2 regions of the Pseudoalteromonas sp. C8 genome follow, and region 2 is predicted to be linked to the other one. Evidence: predicted binding sites of a transcription regulator. Region 2 holds the regulator's gene; the other holds the start of a gene.
The links. Region 2 encodes FliA, which starts transcription of late flagellar genes. Its sites were predicted from a motif close to CTAAAGNTNNNNNNNNNNNNGCCGATA; they were not measured.
Positions count from the first base shown of each region.

Region 1: GQR39_RS19530 (DUF5610 domain-containing protein) is a predicted target of FliA. The motif match lies at 2,492-2,518, and genes of this name have one in related genera.

Region 1 covers NZ_WTKT01000032.1:204-4,401, forward strand. The annotation lists gene GQR39_RS19520 (RNA-binding protein) at 15-494, shown strand; gene murI (glutamate racemase) at 457-1,257, opposite strand; gene GQR39_RS19530 (DUF5610 domain-containing protein) at 1,323-2,462, opposite strand; gene trmA (tRNA (uridine(54)-C5)-methyltransferase TrmA) at 2,625-3,722, shown strand; gene GQR39_RS19540 (DUF523 domain-containing protein) at 3,733-4,185, opposite strand.
Region 2 covers NZ_WTKT01000021.1:49,102-54,425, reverse strand. The annotation lists gene GQR39_RS17335 (chemotaxis protein CheA) at 1-1,266, opposite strand, end outside; gene GQR39_RS17330 (protein phosphatase CheZ) at 1,282-2,055, opposite strand; gene cheY (chemotaxis response regulator CheY) at 2,073-2,456, opposite strand; gene GQR39_RS17320 (RNA polymerase sigma factor FliA) at 2,497-3,207, opposite strand; gene GQR39_RS17315 (MinD/ParA family protein) at 3,234-4,094, opposite strand; gene flhF (flagellar biosynthesis protein FlhF) at 4,087-5,324, opposite strand, start outside.

The sequences.
Region 1 (4,198 bases), on a different contig from region 2:
TTGGTAGATCTAAAATGAAATTACCCGATCAAAAATCTTTTATCTTCTCTGTTATTCTTGCTGTAGTTGGTTTTGTTGTTGTTGAGTTTGCTTTAGGCGGCTTAGCTTTAAACCCTGCATTACTATTTGGTGCTGGTTTATTAATAGGTGCAATTGCTATTGCTGCAATATCATCTGATGTGACTGAAGAAGCTGAAGTTAAAACAAAAACGCTTTATGTTGGTAACCTTCCTTATCGTGCAAACGAAGGTGTGGTTCGTGCATTATTTGAAGAACAAGGCAAAGTATTCAATGTTCGTTTATTAAAGGATAAGAATACTGGCAAACGTCGTGGCTTTGGTTTTGTTGAAATGGCGCAAGCTGATGCAGACAATGCAATTGCTAACTTGAACGATAGCGAGTTCCAACAACGTACTTTAAAGGTACGTGAAGCAAAACAAAAACAAGAAGATGATTCTAATGCTCTACGTACTGAGACGGATCAGTCAGTGTAACTAGCTTTACCGCTAGCTTATTGCTAAACACATCAGCCGTTGCATAATATTGCAGCGGCTTTTTTATGTCTGTTAGTTTATTCACACAGAAGTTAAGTTGGTTAAGTAGGTAGTTGACTCTGTTTGCTATCGCTACACCTGAATCAAGTAATTTTACATTCCCTTCAAAATACTGACTAATAGGCTCTGCTAATATTGGAAAGTGCGTACATCCTAATACAAGTACATCTATAGTTTTATCTATATGTAGGTCATCAAGCACTTGATGCAACTTGTTTGTATCCAAAGACTCTGTAAAAAAGTATTGCTCAGCTAAAGTTACTAACTCCACACTGCTATATAGATTAACGATTACATTACGTGCATGCTCAGTAATTAATGTTTTAGTGTATGAACTGGCGACCGTTGCCGGTGTGGCTAATAAGCCAATATGATTTGAACGTGTTAACTCTGCCGCAGGTTTTATTGCTGGCACAACACCTACTATAGGAATATCTGTCATTTGGCGAACAGCGCTAAGTGCAGATGTAGAAGCGGTATTACACGCTATTACAATTAAATCAACGTTAAGCGTATTAGCTTTGATGAAATGAATAAGTGAGCATAATCGGTTAATGATGGTTTTTTGGGATTGAGCACCATAAGGTAGTAATGCATTATCCATAAAATAACTGTACTGAGCATTGGGGATACTGTGCTTTATATGCTCAAGTACAGTAGTTCCACCAATACCTGAATCAAAGACCATTATATGCGCTGACAAACTACCGTTCCCACTTTACTTTAAGAACGGCAGTTTGCCATGAGGTATTTATAAAAGAAAGTAGTTTAACTTTGCGTGGTTTCTAAATCCGTAAGCCTGTCGGCCGCCGAATTTAACTGATTAAGGTTTTCGAACATAGACTTTGTGTAATCTACTAACTTATCTATTTGTTCCTGATCTTGATTTAACCATTGGAGAATGCCAGCTAGCTGATTTTGTAATCCAAGCTCACCCGCTTTTTCAAAAGCATTTTTAAGGTCGTCATTAAAAGGAGCTAAACCCTCCGCTACTTGTTTTTCTGGTGCTGGTCTATATTCTTCATAGCTTTTAACTGTTGCTATTGTTTTTGTTTGGCGTAAATCCATAGAAAAAGCCACCAGCTGATCGCTGTCTAAACTCAGCTCTTGCGCTTGTTCAAATGCTTCATCTAAATCACCACCAAAAAAGGTTTTACTTAAATCTTGTAAGTCTTCCATCATTACATTAATAGCTTCTTGCTCTTGCTCATTTAAGTCACCATTAACCGACATCGAAAATGATACCTGTCGAGATTGCGATGATGAGCTTGCAAACGACTCACTATTACTGTTTTGCTGATAGCCACTTGCCGATTGAGATTCAAATGCATCTGCAAAGCTAATACTTACCTCGTCACCTTCTGCGGTGGTAAATTTATACTCTGCATTACTCGTCATACTGACATATTGAGCCTGGCTTATATTTACGCTGGCAGGTTGTGGGTTAAATAACGACTCTTCAAACTTATCGAGCCCATTGTAAATTCCCTCTTTGGACTTATTAATCCCCTCTTCCATGTCATCATTAAATACGCCTGTACCTTTGAGTTCATCAACAGCGTCGTCAATCCCTATTTGGACTCCTTTGCGCGCGTCGCCTAACATATCTTTGAGCTTTTCGTCATCAGCGCCGTTAGCTTTTGCTTTATTAACAGCACTACTTACAAAATCGAGTACGTTTTTTACTATTTCATTAAAATCAAATAGTGGTTTATCTGCTTTTTTTTCTGCGATAGGCAATCCAAGCTGCTCAGCCATTTTATCGCCAAGTACCTTTGCGGCCAACTCTCGGCCTCGTTGTTGATAGCTATCTTGAGGAGACGTAATTGTAGGTTGCTGTATATCAGCTTTATTATTGAATTTATTGATGTTGTTGTTTGGCATAAAGCCATAGTTACCTATTTTCATGATTCGTCTCCTAAGCGTGCGTAATTTATTATCGGCTATAACAATAAAAACTAAAGTACAATGTGCAATAAAACAGCATAAATGCTAGCCAAAACTAGACAAATACGTAGCGCTCCCTACAATAGCGCCGATAAACAGATCTTAGATAAGGTAGTAGCGTTAATGGCAGTTATTAAAATAGATACCACACAGTACCAAACGCAGTTAAGTGAAAAAGAGCAGCGTATTAGTGCACAATTCCAACGTTTTGGTGTGGAGCAACTAGAAGTATTTAGCTCAGAGCCAACTAACTACCGCCAACGTGCTGAATTTAGAGTATGGCACGACGGTGACGATCTGTTTCACATTATGTTTGATCAACAAACAAAAGAAAAAATCCGTGTTGATACATTTGATCCAGCAGCGCCTCTAGTTGGTGAAATAATGCAGGTGATGATTGAGCATCTTAAGCCTTGTGAAATATTACGTCGTAAGTTATTTCAAATCGATTACCTATCCACGCTAAGCGGTGAAATTTTAGTAAGCTTGCTTTATCACAAACCACTTGATGATGAATGGTTAAGTGAAATTAAAGCGCTTAAAGAAAAACTAAGCAGTAAATACAAAATTGACTTTATCGGCCGTGCTCGCAAACAAAAAGAAGTGCTGGGTGATGACTTTGTAACTGAGCGTTTAACAGTTAATGGTCAAGAGCTTATTTATCAACAAGTAGAAAATAGCTTTACTCAGCCTAATGCAAAAGTAAATATTAATATGCTGGAGTGGGCGCAAGATTTATGTAAACCACTTAAAAATGATTTATTAGAACTGTATTGCGGTAACGGTAACTTTTCAATTGCGTTAGCGGGCTGTTTTAATAAAGTATTAGCAACAGAAATATCAAAATCATCTGTTCATTCTGCTCAATACAATATTGCTAAAAATAACGTAGAGAACTTAGATATTATTCGTATGTCTAGTGAAGAGTTTACTCAAGCAATGAATGGCGAGCGTACTTTCTCTCGTTTAGACGGTATTGACCTTAAAAGCTATGACTGCCAAACCATATTAGTTGATCCACCGCGCGCGGGCATGGATGAATTAACGTGTGACTTAGTGGCTAACTACGAAAGCATAATTTATATATCGTGTAATCCTGAAACCCTTGAGCGTGACCTTGATCACCTAACACGTACGCACAACGTTAAGCGCTTTGCTATATTTGATCAGTTCCCATATACACATCACATTGAGTCGGGTGTTTTCTTGCAGCGCAAATAACCAGCCAAAATTAAAGTGCCAGTACTTTTATAAGTGCTGGTATTTGCTCTTCGCTAAATACTTGAATACCATTTTTTATTAATAATGCTGTAGTTAAACCTAGCCCTTCGATTTTTACTCCGCGATGCTTTCCATCATATATTGTATTTCGTCCGCAAGAAGGGCTCGATTCTTTAAGTAGAGCAAAACGAACTTGATTCTTTTTACAGAGTTCTAGCGCTATATTAGCTCCAGTTTGAAACTGTTCTGTTACATCTTCTCCTAAATTAGTAACTACACTCCCCTGTATTATTTCAGCAGGAGCTCTAGGAGTAGGAAGCCCACCAGCGACCTCAGGACAAAACACAATTAATCTATTTTGTTTTTGCCACAAATTAAGCTGTGGATGCAAAATTGCGTGTCCTCTACCATCGTAGCGAACAGGCTGCCCTAGCAAACAACTCGATACTAATATTTTTTCCATCGCTATATCCTTA
Region 2 (5,324 bases):
GAAACGACCAAATACCTTTTTAATTGGTTGCATTCGTGTTTGCATAACCGCGCCTTGAATATCAGCAGTCACTACATCTAAGTTAGAGATTGCTTTACCCATTGCTTCACTGTCTGAGTTGGTCGCTAAACTAACCAAACGATTTCGCACAAGTACTAACTCACCAACCATATTCATAATTTGGTCAAGTCGTTTTGTATCTACGCGAACTGTCGTCTCTGCTGCTGGTGGCGCTGATTTTTTAGGCGTTGCTGGCGCTGCTTTAGCAACCGGTTTTTCTACCGGTTTAGAAGCGGGTGCTTTTACAGGTTCTGGTTTTTTTACAGGCACACTCGTTTTTGCAGCTGGTTTAGCTGGAATATTGGGCTGTTTCACAGCTGGAGTGCTTTCTATTGATTTAGGTGCAGTGCCTTTGCCATGAAGTTCATCGAGAAGCGCTTCAAATTCATCATCACTAATTTCATCATCTGATGAATTAGCAGTATTTGACGCTGGTTTAGCTGATTCTACAGGCGCTTTAACTGCACTACTTTGCTCAGGTGCTTTACTCGCAACCTCACCAAAACTGCCAACTCCATGTAACTCGTCTAATAAGCTGTCAAATTCATCATCAGTAATATCACCATTAAAATCACTACTACTTGCTACTGGCTTTTCAACTGCAGGACCTTGTCCTTTACCGTGTAGTTCATCAAGTAAGTTTTCAAATTCATCTTCAGTGATTTCGTTTATTTCAGCGTCACTAACCGAAGGAGTTCCACTAAACATTTCATCAAATGCAAATGGATCTTCCTCATCAGCTATTGGCGTATCAACTACTTCATCAAGAGGTTGTTCAACGTCAGTTTCTGAAGCGACTCCGTTAAGCTCGGCTTCTGTTGGAGGTAGGCCCAAAATATGGAGGGTTTGAAGTAACTCAGGATCTGCTGGTTCCGGCTTATCCCTATTTTGGATAGTCGCGAACATTTCATTAATGGTGTCGAGCGCTTGTAAAATAACATCCATTAACTCTGAATTGACCGTTCGCACGCCTTGACGTAGTAAATCAAATACGTTTTCAGCGCCGTGGCAAGCATCAACAAGTTCTGTCATAGCTAAAAAGCCTGCACCACCTTTTACAGTGTGAAAGCCTCTAAATATGGCATTTAGTAACTCGGTATCTTCTGGATTATTTTCCAGTTCAACTAACTGTTCAGATAAAAGCTCTAGGATTTCTCCTGCCTCTACAAGAAAGTCTTGTAAAATATCTTCATCGACTTCAAACATGCAGTTACTCTCCTCTTAGAAGCCCAAACTTGATAAAAGATCATCGACTTCATCTTGATCAGACACAACATCATTACGCGATTCTTTATCAATAATAGGGCCTTCAGGACCTGCTAAAGTTTGTGTGGCAACTGGTTCTTTTATTTTTTGTTGTTCTACTTTATTCGCTGTGTTGTCACTGTCATCTTGTTCAGCAAACGCTGTTAAAAGATGAAGTAAGCTTTCTTCTACTTCTCTAACAAGTTCTATAACACGGCGAATAACTTGACCTGTTAAGTCTTGATAGTCTTGAGCCATTAGTACATTTGTCATTAAGCTTTGAAGCTCATCCGTTTTATGATGAGAGTTATTCATAAACTTATCGATACTATGGCAAAGTTGTTTAAACTCACCAAGCTCAATCTCCCGACTCATTAAACGATCCCATGTCGGTTTGATATGAGATATTTCATCTGCAAGTTGCTGTGCTATAGGTAAACTAGCCTCAACAGCATCCATTGTTTTATTAGCCGCATTTTCTGTCATTTCTATAACATAATTAAGCCGCTTTTTAGCATCTGGAATCGCATCTGTCGTTATGTTAGTTAAGCGAGTATCAAGCTCAAAGCTTTTAAGTGCTTCGTGCAGTTGACGAGTCAACTTCCCAACTTCAGCAAATAATTTAGACTGCTCTTGCGAAGCTGTCTCTAAAATCAACTGATTAGCTTTATCTTGCTCATCGTTTTCTAAATAAATGACGAGTTGACGAGCTTGTTCTAACGTTATTTGAGGCGCAGCTGGTGCTGACATAAGCCTCTCCCCCATCATTAGCCTAAGCGTTCAAATACTTTTTCTAATTTAGTTTTTAATGTTCCAGCCGTAAATGGCTTAACAATATAACCATTAACGCCAGCTTGCGCTGCAGCTATTATTTGTTCTTTTTTAGCTTCTGCCGTTACCATCAGTACAGGGATATGTTTTAACTTATCATCTGCACGAATTGCTCTTAGAAGGTCAATACCTTGCATTCCCGGCATATTCCAATCTGTAACCACAAAATCAAATACTTGATTTTGTAACATAGGCAAAGCTGTAGACCCGTCATCAGCTTCTTGAACATTAGTGAAACCTAAGTCACGTAATAGGTTTTTTATAATTCGTCTCATCGTTGAAAAATCATCAACTACAAGAATTTTCATGTTTTTATCCAAAACATCCCCCAGTGAGGTATTAACCTTAGTTTACTTACTACTAGTTTATCCAGTCATTGATTTTAGCTTTAAGCTTAATCATCGCCTGACCATGTATCTGACTTACACGCGATTCGCTTACATCGAGTATATGTCCTATTTCTTTTAAATTCATTTCATCGTTATAGTATAAAGAAAGTACCATTGCATCACGCTCTGGTAATGACTTTATTGCATTTAGCAAAGACTCATTAAACCGATCATTTTTAACATTATTAAAAGGTTTGTCTAGCGCTAAATCTTGGCCTACGGGAGTAATAACATCCTCATCTACACCAAGGTCTTCTATGCCTAATACTTTACTGGTATTAACATCATTTAAAATATGATGGTACTCATTGAGTGAAATTTCAAGTTTTTCAGCAACTTCTGTATCTGTTGGTTCGCGATTCAGACTGCTTTCGAGCCCAGTAATTGCTTCTGCAACTTGTCGGCTTTTACGGTGTACTGAACGAGGAGCCCAATCACCACGACGCATTTCATCAAGCATAGCCCCGCGAATACGAATACCGGCGAAGGTTTCAAAGCTTGCGCCTTTTGTTGCATCAAAGTTTTTTGAAGCTTCTATTAAACCTATCATTCCTGATTGAATTAAATCATCAAGCTGAACGCTAGGTGGTAATCGAGCAATTAGATGACATGCCACTTTTTTAACAAGTGATGCATGTTTCTCAACAATCACATTTAAGTTTTGTGTTGATTGATATCCCATAGCTCTATTCACCAATGTTGTCATAATTAGCCGTTTACTAGTTTCTCAATGAAAAACTCTAAATGCCCAGATGGTTGATTTGGTATTGGCCATTTAACTGCTTTTGTCGCCAGCGCTTTAAACGCGAGAGCGGCTGGCGAACTTGGAAAGAGCTCAACAATCACCTTTTGGCGACGTGTTGCTTTGCGCATATTTTCGTCATAAGGAACCGTTGCTACTAGCTCCATTGAAACATCTAAAAAGCGATCGGTAACTTTAGATAGTTTTGCAAACAATTCAGTGCCTTCACGCATACTGCGGACCATATTGGCAACAATTTTGAACTTATAAACACCGTGCTCGCGGCTTAATACTTTAATAAGTGCGTAAGCATCGGTTATTGATGTTGGTTCATCGCACACTACAACCATTACATCTTGTGCTGCTCGTGAGAAGCTTAGCACCATGTCTGAAATACCAGCGGCTGTATCTACAATTAAAATATCAAATTCGGTATTCAATTCGCTAAATGCACGAATTAGCCCGGCATGCTCAGATGGCGATAATTCAACCATACTTTGCGAGCCCGATGTAGCGGGTACAATTTTAATACCAGCAGGGCCTTCAACTAAAATCTCGTCAAGCTCACATTCACCTGACAAAACGTGTGATAAATTGCGCTCTACACGTAAACCAAGCATCACATCACAGTTTGCTAAACCTAAGTCAGCATCCAGCACTAATACTCTATTACCTTGTTGCCCTAGTGCAATAGCGGTATTTAGAGAAACATTTGTTTTCCCCACCCCACCTTTACCACCGGTTACAGCGATAACTTTTACGCCGTTGTTATTGTTTTGACTCATTTTGCGCAGGCCGCTTGCTTGATCTAATACTGTGTTAATCATACATCCCTACTGTACTTGGCGCCACTGCTTGGTGCCTTGAATGTTGTGCTTTTGTTCTTTTTAAATATAACTGCTCAGCCTTTTTCACTAGTTTTTCAGCATTTGCAACACGAATATCTTCTGGCACTCGTTGACCGTTAGTAAGATACCCTATTGGAAGGCGATTTTGAATCGCAATACTAATTATCTCACCTAAACTTAATGATTCATCTAACTTAGTGAAAATACAACCACTTAACTGTACTTTTTTAAAGTGACGTACTGTTTCTTGTAATACATTAATTTGTGCCGTCGCGCTTAGTACTAAGTAGCTGCGAATATCCACACGTTGGTTACGCATTAACGTGTTTAACTGCTCAGTTAAACGTAAATCTCGCTGACTCATACCTGCTGTATCAATTAATACTAGACGTTTATTTCGTAAATGATATAAAACTTCAGCTAATTCATTAGCATCTTTAACTTGCTTTACACCACAACCAATAATACGGCCGTAAGTAGCAAGCTGTTCATAAGCACCAATTCTGTATGTATCAGTGGTTATTAAGGCCACTTTATCAGCGCCATATTTTTGTGCGCCTAAAGCTGCAAGCTTAGCAACTGTTGTTGTTTTACCAACACCTGTTGGACCCACTAACGCATATACACCACCTTGGCGAAGTATTTCATTATTGGTTGTTTGCATTTGATCTTCGACCATCGTTAACAACGCTTTCCAGCCTTGCTTACGAGATACATCATCAGGTACAAAACATGCCATTTGTTGCGCTACTTCTTTATCAATACCCATACCGACTAAGCGGTCAACCATGCAAGCGCGTGTTGGATCGCGACGCGCCATATCTTGCTGCATTAAGCCCGATACTTGATGCTCAAGCAATTGACGAATTGCGTTCATTTCTTCACGCATTGTTGTCATTTCTTCGCTTTCATTATTGGGTGTTTGTTGGCGAGCAGTTACTGGACTATCTAAATCATCAAAGTCGCTGTCTAAATCATCAAAACCTAAGCTATCCGCTTGAGTTTGTGGACGAACTGGCGCTGCATTTTCAGGAGCAAACATATTTTTAGTACGCTGTTCCATAACTGGTTCTTGATAGTTATCTGTAGTATCAATACCTGATTGTGAAAACATTGATGCAAGTTCAGGGGAGCGAGGACGCGGTGATTGGCGCTCTAATAAAGCTTGTAGGCTGTCAGCCACTTTTGCCTGCGGCTCTGGTTTGGCAC